DNA from 2 places in the Bacillus sp. 37MA genome. Region 2 is predicted to be linked to the other one. Evidence: riboswitches for the same ligand, from Rfam matches in the RefSeq annotation. Region 2 holds a riboswitch; the other holds the start of a gene.
The links. A riboswitch is a leader RNA that binds a small molecule or an ion and turns the genes downstream of it on or off. The one in region 2 is predicted to bind FMN.
Positions count from the first base shown of each region.

Region 1: another riboswitch for FMN. It lies ahead of ribD (bifunctional diaminohydroxyphosphoribosylaminopyrimidine deaminase/5-amino-6-(5-phosphoribosylamino)uracil reductase RibD); the one in region 2 lies ahead of A3M5_RS0110965 (ECF transporter S component).

Region 1 covers NZ_KB889752.1:1,586,213-1,590,634, forward strand. Annotated here, with positions in the region: gene A3M5_RS0108940 (bifunctional 3,4-dihydroxy-2-butanone-4-phosphate synthase/GTP cyclohydrolase II) at 1-491, opposite strand, end outside; gene ribE (riboflavin synthase) at 504-1,151, opposite strand; gene ribD (bifunctional diaminohydroxyphosphoribosylaminopyrimidine deaminase/5-amino-6-(5-phosphoribosylamino)uracil reductase RibD) at 1,152-2,234, opposite strand; FMN riboswitch at 2,373-2,513, opposite strand; gene A3M5_RS22700 (FTR1 family iron permease) at 2,558-3,277, opposite strand; gene A3M5_RS25785 (hypothetical protein) at 3,162-3,479, opposite strand; gene A3M5_RS0108960 (hypothetical protein) at 3,497-3,739, opposite strand; gene efeB (iron uptake transporter deferrochelatase/peroxidase subunit) at 3,720-4,422, opposite strand, start outside.
Region 2 covers NZ_KB889752.1:1,958,045-1,962,466, reverse strand. Annotated here, with positions in the region: gene A3M5_RS0110970 (ATP-binding protein) at 1-1,644, shown strand, start outside; FMN riboswitch at 1,689-1,824, shown strand; gene A3M5_RS0110965 (ECF transporter S component) at 1,969-2,541, shown strand; gene A3M5_RS0110960 (ferredoxin) at 2,586-2,834, opposite strand; gene A3M5_RS0110955 (YpbB family protein) at 3,032-4,081, shown strand; gene A3M5_RS0110950 (RecQ family ATP-dependent DNA helicase) at 4,078-4,422, shown strand, end outside.

The sequences.
Region 1 (4,422 bases), 370 kb from region 2:
ATAATTTCACAAATAACACCAGCCGGCTTCGCTCCAGCCAGTTTCGCAAAATCAACTGCTGCTTCCGTATGACCGGTCCGGCGCAGTACACCACCTGCTTTTGCGATCAATGGAAAAACATGCCCTGGCCGCTTAAAATCAGCGGGTACAGACTGTTCATCAACAAGCGCCCGAGTAGTATCGGCGCGTTCAAAAGCACTAATTCCAGTCGTTGTGGATATATGATCGATGCTGACTGTAAAAGCGGTTCCGTGGCTGTCTGTATTATGGTCAATCATCGCGTGCAAATTGAGACGGTTCGCAATATTCTCTTCAATCGGTACGCAAATAAGGCCTCGTCCTTCTTTTGCCATAAAATTAATCATTGCTCCGTCCGCAAGTTCAGCAAGTCCGAGTAAATCACCTTCGTTTTCACGGTCTTCATCATCAACGACGATAATCATTTTCCCATTCTTTAAATCCTCTACCGCTGATTCAATATCTGCAAACATCCCGTTCCCTCCTTATAAATAGCCGTTCTCTTTTAATAAATCCATTGTAACGCCTTCTTTTTGAGGTCCTTCTTTTTTCTCCAACATATTGCTGACGTACTTCGCGAGCATATCGCATTCAATATTAACCGGATCACCAATTCCTTTTGTGGCTAGCACCGTTTCATCACGTGTATGCGGAATGAGGGAGATTGTCACGTCGTTATCAGTCACGCCGAATAATGTGAGCGATGTCCCGTCAAGAGCAATCGACCCTTTGTATAAAAAATACCGGCCGAGATGCATTGGATACGAAATTGTCATATAAAGCGCATTTTCTTCTAGTTTTTTTGACGTAATATGCCCGACACCATCCACGTGCCCTGAGACAAAATGACCGCCAAACCGGCCATTTGCAGCCATGGCACGTTCTAAGTTGACCGACGATCCTGGTGTTAGCATAGACAAGGAGGTCGATGTAAACGTTTCAGGCATAACATCTGCTGTAAAATGTGTTTTCGTGAACGTTGTAACCGTTAAACAAACACCGTTCACTGAAATACTATCTCCTAATTGAACATCCGATACAATTTTTTTTGCGGCAATCATTAACTGAAGCGATTTGCCTCCTCGGACAATGCGCTCAATTTTACCAACTTCTTCAATAATACCCGTAAACATTTAAAGGTCCCTTCTTTCAGCGACAATTTTCAAATCCGGACCGATCATCTCAACCGATGTAAATTCGAGCGGCAGCGCTTCAGTCATGACCGATCTGCCGAGACCACCGAATGAAGACGGAGCAGACTTTCCGCCAATCAGCTTTGGCGCGACGTACATGATCAGTTTATTAAATGAACCGATGTCTAAAAAGGACGCGTTTATTTCCGCACCTGCTTCCACAAACAGCGTCATAATGTCCATTTTGCCGAGCTCATCAAGCACAGCGTCAACAGACATATTCGGCATGCGAATAATCGTCACGCCAGCATCTTCCAGCGCGCGTTGTTTTTTCGTTTGTGCATTGCTTGCACAAAAAATAATCGTTTTTGCTTCTTTGTTTTGAATAATGTGGAAATCAACTGGGACGCGTAAATGCGTATCCAGCAACACCCGAATGGGATTTTTTCCTCCGCGGGGCAAACGGGAGGTCAGGAGTGGATTGTCGTGTAAGACGGTTCCAATACCGGTTAAAATGGCATCGTGTTGCGACCTTAGAAGGTGTACATCTTCTCTGGCAGCATCGTTTGTAATCCAGCGGCTATGTCCTGTATGGGCAGCCGTTTTGCCGTCGGCGGTGACAGCGGTTTTAATCGTAACATATGGTCGTTTCGTTTGGATAAAATGAAAAAATGGTGCGAGTAACGCGTGTGCTTCTTTTTCGCAAATACCGGTCGTTACATCAATACCGGCTGCGCGGATTTTATCGATGCCTTTCCCTCCAACGAGCGGATTCGGATCAACAACGGCGATAAACACGCGGCGAATGCCTTTTTCAATAATAAGATCTGCACACGGTGGTGTTTTTCCAAAATGAGCACACGGTTCAAGCGTTACGTAAATGTCGGCACCTTTTGCATGATCGCCAGCCATGGCAAGCGCTGCCACTTCCGCATGAGCTTCACCGGCTTTTAAATGAGCACCCATGCCGATAATCCGGCCGTCTTTCACAACGACAGCTCCAACTGGTGGATTCGGTGACGTTTGATACGCAGCACCTTTAGCTAGAGTCAATGCAATATTCATATAATAATTGTCTTGCATGGGTACGCTCCCTTCTTTAAAAATATCCGCCAGTACACAAATAAAGGGGCCCTTACATTGAAAACAATGTGGGGCCCCATTTTAGCATCAATAAATAAGCGTTTTCAATACTAATTTCAAAAATTAGCAAACGCGTCTTATCCTTTCCTCCCATCCAGACTTTCACTGTCGGCTCTGGAATTTCACCAGATCCACCGCACGATTGCGGGTCACGGACTGAGGGGCATATGTGGCCCCATCACCGCCGGTCGGGAGTTGCACCCTGCCCCGGAAAGGTATTATTCGAATGTTGTATTTATTATGAACTTAGTTTGATCTTTCTGTCAAGTAAGTGATTCCTGTTTTTTTATCCAAATGGCCATCGCTGCAATAAGTATGAGTAGTACAATTTGTGGCACGACGGTTTCTATTGTCGGATACAGGCCGATCATGTCGATAAACGGGACGTATGACGCTTGATGTGTATCGATCGCACCCGCCACTTGAAGTGAATGAATGCTTTTGCCTAAAATTTTAAAAGCTCGCACATAAATGAACATTGCTGCACCGATGAAAAAGGGGCGAAGCGGAATTTTGACGCTGTATTTCATCACAAGGAAGCCCGCTGCAGAAACGACGATGATCGCAGACACAATACCTGTTACGAGAGCACTGACGCTCATATTTGGCGCCATGCCAGCATAAAAAATAATGGTCTCAGCGCCTTCACGAAAAACAGATAAAAAGCTGATGACGGCAAAAGAAACGATGCTGCCAGATGCAGCAGCTTTCCCCATAGACTGATCGACGAACCGCGTCCATTTTTTCATATTCGATTTTCCGTGCATCCACATGCCGACACCAATCATCATAACAACAGCGGCAATACCTGCAAATTCTTCCATATATTCGCGTCCTGAAGCACCACTCAATCCACTGAAGAGGTAATTAAGAATAAGCGCCATGACGATACTTGCACCGACACCTCCAGCGGCACCAATCCAGATCCATTTTTCCGCAGCCGTCTGGCCTGTTTTCGCTAAAAAGGCAACGAATGATGACAACCGCTTCCAGTCCTTCTCGAAGCAATACTAGCGCCGCATCCCACCACGTATAAGATGATGTACCTGTAAGCAGAATGACCCTGTCGTACAGATCCGCAATGATGTCCGCGGCTTTTTCGGCACCGCCATTGGCAGATGATAATATACCTGCCGCTTCAGGAATACGCACTTCAATGTCGCTATATAAACTTGCTTCTTTCACTTGGATGGCGCCTTCTACTACTGGCCAGTTTGAACAGCTTCTTCAACAGCGGCAGAGTCACCTTGTAACGTTTTCCATTCTAAATCAAATGCGGCCATGTTTTCTTCAACAGCTATAAAATCGCCGGCTTTCGCTTTCATAATCGCATCGCCTATCGGCACAAATAAAAGATCTGTATTTGTTGCTGCCTGTGCACCAGGATTCATCCATCCGCATATAATAAAAAGCAGCAGAAAAAAATTAACGAAATAACGTTTCACCGAGCCAGCCCCCTTTTTTCACACCAGGCAGGCAAGCGAAAACTGCACTTCCACGATGAATCGTATATTCATTCAATTTATCCTTATTTGCAAGCCTTGTTTGAATCGGAATAAACTGATTAGATGCACTTTTTTGGAAGCTGATAAATAACAATCCTGCATCAAAGCTACCTGTTTTTTTATCCAGTCCGTCCGCATATGAATAGGAGCGGCGAAGCAATTTCATTTTGCCATCTCCATGTGCAAGTGCTGTATGGGAGTCGGCTGGTATCAATTTATTTCCATTCTCATCGGTTTTATCAATCTGAACCGGATCGAATTCTTTTTTACCGCCCATTGGTGCACCCGAATCACGATAGCGGCCAAATGTTGCTTCTTGTTCGCCAATCGCTGCCCGATCCCATACTTCAATAAACATTTGTACGCGGCGCACAACCATATACGTGCCGCTCGTCATCCATCCATCATTCACCCAAACAAGATCTTTCATGAGGGAATTGTTCGTATGATCCGGGTTGCCGGTTCCATCTTTAAATCCGAACAAATTTCGAGGTGTTTCACTTTCTGTATTCGCCTGTTTCGTCCGTTGGAATGCGGCTTGCGTCCATTTGAGCTGAGCTTTTCCATGGGCAATCCGGACTAAGTTACGCACCGCATGAAACGCGACTTGCGGATCATCGGCA
Region 2 (4,422 bases):
CTGGAAAATACAGCAGAAAAAATTGCAACGGTCATTGCTGATCATGAAAATAAAGCGACTGGTTTAGAAGTCGCGTGGGAGCTTGTAGATGATCCGGCGCATGTCATGATTGCTGAAAACGAAAATGTCTATCATTATTCGCCTGTTGAAACAGATGAAGCGAAATTAAGCAAAGAAACCATTACCGGTGATCCAACGTTGTCAGCCGTTTTTGAGGGCCGGCAAAAAGTGCAGGCAGAAGTGCCAATTGACGAAGGATCGAGTTTAGACAGCCGCTATGAAAATTCATTTATTGTCGGTGTGCCTTTTGAAATGAATAACGGGGAAAATGGAGCTGTCTTTATTTATCAGTCGCTGCAGGTAATGAAAGAAACGACCGAACAGACGACAAAACTTATTTTGGCTGCAGCGGGTATTGCCATCGTTTTAACAACCTTTTTTGCTTTCTTTCTATCCACTCGTGTCACAGCACCGCTTCGAAAAATGCGGGAAGCAGCAACAGAGTTGACACAAGGGAATTTCGATATGAAAGTACCCATTTTAACGAATGATGAAATAGGGGCACTTGCAACGTCCTTTAACAAAATGGGATACCAGTTGAAAGGAAACATTCATGCGCTTAATCAAGAAAAAGAACAGCTGTCGAGTATTTTAAGTTCAATGGCGGATGGGGTTATTACACTCGATCAAAACGCAAAGGTGCTGATTACAAACCCGCCAGCGCATCAGTTTTTACATAACTGGCAATTTGAAAACAAAGCGAGCGGCAATGAAGCCGAAGTACCGACACTGTTAACTGCTTTATTTGAAGAAGCGGTAAAAACAGAAACAGAGCAGGAAGGCGAATTGACGATGCAGGGCCGTTCTTATGTTATCATCGTCAGTCCGCTTTATAATGACGAATCTGTGCGCGGTGCTGTGACGGTCGTCCGAGATATGACGGAAGAGCGGCGTCTTGATAAATTACGTGAAGACTTCATTGCCAACGTATCCCATGAATTACGTACGCCGATTTCAATGATGCAAGGCTATAGTGAAGCCATCGTCGATGATATTGCGTCTACAGAAGAAGAAAAGCGAGAAATCGCACAAATTATTCATGAAGAGTCGCTGCGGATGGGGCGTCTCGTTAATGAACTGTTGGATCTTGCCCGCATGCAGGCCGGCCACATGACGCTAAATAAAGAAGAGGCAGACATTGAGCCATTTTTGATCCGTGTGACCAATAAGTTCCAGGGGATTGCAAAGGAAAAAAATATTCACCTGTCAGCGGAAACGAGTTATTCTCATGCGCCAGTATCGATTGATGAAGATCGGATTGAACAGGTGCTTACAAATTTAATCGACAATGCGCTGCGCCACACGCCAGAGAATGGAAACGTGAAAGTCGTTCATGAATTAAAAGAACTGTATCATGTCATTCGCGTCGAAGATTCCGGTTCTGGTATTCCGGAAGAGGATTTACCATTTGTCTTTGAACGTTTTTATAAAGCGGATAAAGCCCGGACGCGTGGACGTTCAGGAACCGGACTTGGTTTATCGATTGCAAAAAACATCGTTCATGCGCACGGCGGTACGATTAAAGTACAAAGTCATCTTGGACAAGGTACCGTTTTTTTCTTTACCATTCCAATACATGCTTGACAAAACAATTCCAAATCTGAGATAATAAACTTCAAATTTAATCAATTCATCTTCGGGGCGTGGTGAAATTCCCGACCGGCGGTAATTGGAGCTCAGTCTCCTTAAGCCCGCGAGCCGATAAGGCAGGATCCGGTGCGATTCCGAGAGCCGACAGTATAGTCTGGATGGGAGAAGATGAAGGTATGCCAGCGTTCAAAATGGTGCATGATGGACGTTTATTTGAGCATGACTTTTCTCCCCTTAGGCCTCCTGCTTAAGGGGATTTTTGCTGTTCGGTATACCTTCCTTCTGGAGAGATGGATCATAAGAAGGGGAGAATTAAATATGAAGAAGAACAAAGTACGTGTATTAACGATGCTGGGGCTGCTTTCAACATTATCTTATTTGTTGATGCTGATCAATTTTCCAATCCCGCCATTTCCACCTTTTTTAATGATTGACTTCAGCGATATTCCTGCACTGATTGCCGCTGTTGTCTTCGGTCCAATTGCGGGCATTACAGTCGAATTTTTGAAAAATGTATTGAATTTTATTATGATAGGAAGTCCAACTGGCGTTCCGGTTGGCCATCTCGCCAACTTTGTGGCAGGTGTCACCTTTATATTACCTGTCTATTACGTATATAAACGATTTGAGTCTAGAAAAGCGATGCCTTTTGCGATTTTAACGGGTGTTATCTTCATGTCTGTGATCATGAGTGTGCTGAACTACTATGTCATTTTACCGGCGTATACACTGTTCCTCGGTTCACCGGCTATGAGCGGTCCAGAAATGCGTCAAATGGTTGTCGCAGGTATCTTGCCATTTAACATCGTAAAAGGAATGATCGTTGGTATTGTGTATTACATGATTTTTGTCCGCTTGAATAGCTGGACGAAAAAACAGCTGGCGGCTTAACGAAAAAAATGGCCCTGCTTCTTTAAGAAGCGGGGCTATTTTTTCTATTCGAATTTAAGTGCATCACCGTCAAATGATTCATCAGCAATTTTGATTGAGTCTGTCGGGCAGCCTTCAAATGCGTCCTGCATGTCTTCTTCGAGAATATCAGGAACGATAGCAGTACCTTCGTTGTCATCTAAAATAACGAATGCAATGCCCTCGTCGTCATAATCATAAATATCGGGTGCAGCAGCGCCACAAGCGCCACAAGCGATACATGTGTCTTTATCGACAATCGTATACTTTGCCATGAGTGGACCTCCTATAAAATTTGTCAGTAAGCGTCGACTAAACACTTCTACCCTTCATTCTAAGTCCGATTAAATGACTTTTCAATACAAAACTCTTTGAATCCATAATGAAAAGGCTTACAATATAAAAAAAGAACCAAAAAGACAAGAACGCATGTTTTGTGGTACAATAAAGTAAAAAGGAAGAGGTGATGTGTGTGAGGTGTTTAGAGGCGGTTATGGTAAATGCTATAAAGGCTGTAGAAGGAGAACGCACATCATCGTCTGTTTATCATTTACTAAAAGGAAAAAAATCCGCGCAGACGATTCAAGATGCGCACTTATATCAATTAACGAAATGGTTTCATACTGCTCCTTTCTTAACGCTCTCTTCATTTGAAACAATGATGAATGGCCTTATAAAAAAAGCGTATATAACGGGTGATTTGCAGCGCCCATTTGTTACACAAGAAGGAGTAGAAAATATGAATCGCCTTTTTCAGCAGACAGGTTCGTTTAACGAATTGTCGGGATGGCAATTCTCTGGGACGGCCTCTGTCTTTTTTAGTCGACTACAGCTGCTTGTTCAGGTAGCGTCACATCTTACTTACGGTGATTCGTCTTACTATCCGGTGACACGTGATGACAGAATCCTTGAATGGGTGAAGAGATTTTTAACCTATATGCCATGTTCAAAAAAAGAACTCTCACCCCGTCTGTATAGTGAACTTGATTGTCTCTTTCGACAACTTCCAGAACAGCCTGAGTGTATTGTCATCCGTTTTTCGGGTCATAAACAGACTGGTAAAACGATTGCGCAAGCAGCGGAAAGGCTTGAAATGGAAGAAACAGAATACTGGTTCCGATTTCTTCATGCTCTCCATTCGATGATCAAAAATATAACAGAATCAATGTCGGGGACCCCTTTGCTGCAGGCGGTCGTGATGGATATACATGATCCGGTGACATTGACAATATCGGCACGCCAGACAGCGGATTACTTGAAAAAAGCGATGACAATAGATCAAATTGCTGCAAGCAGGCGGCTAAAAGAAGCAACGATTGAAGACCATATTGTTGAACTGGCGTTGAATGATCCATCATTTTCGATCCGCCCGTTTATTGAAGAAGAAAAAGAAGCAGCGGTCATCGAAGCAGCAAGGCTCGTTTCAAACCGTCAATTAAAGCCATTAAAAGAAAAACTACCGGATCATTCTTATTTTCAAATCCGACTCATACTGGCGAAAGAAAGCGGGAAATCGGTATGAACGTAGAAAATGTGCTTCATGAGAGATTTGGTTTTGCAGAGTTTCGTCCCGGACAGCGTGAGACGATCGAGTCGGTTTTATCCGGACAGCATACATTAAGCATGCTGCCAACCGGAACGGGAAAGTCGCTCTGTTATCAGCTGCCAGCCTATTTACTTCCAGGGACGGTCTTAATCGTATCACCGCTTCTATCGCTTATGCAGGATCAAACGGAACAATTAAAGATGCGTGGGGAAAAACGGGTTATTGCGTTGAATTCATTTTTGCAATACGAAGAAAAAACAGCGGCACTTGCGAATCTGAACCGGTACAAATTTATTTTTTTATCACCAGAAATGCTT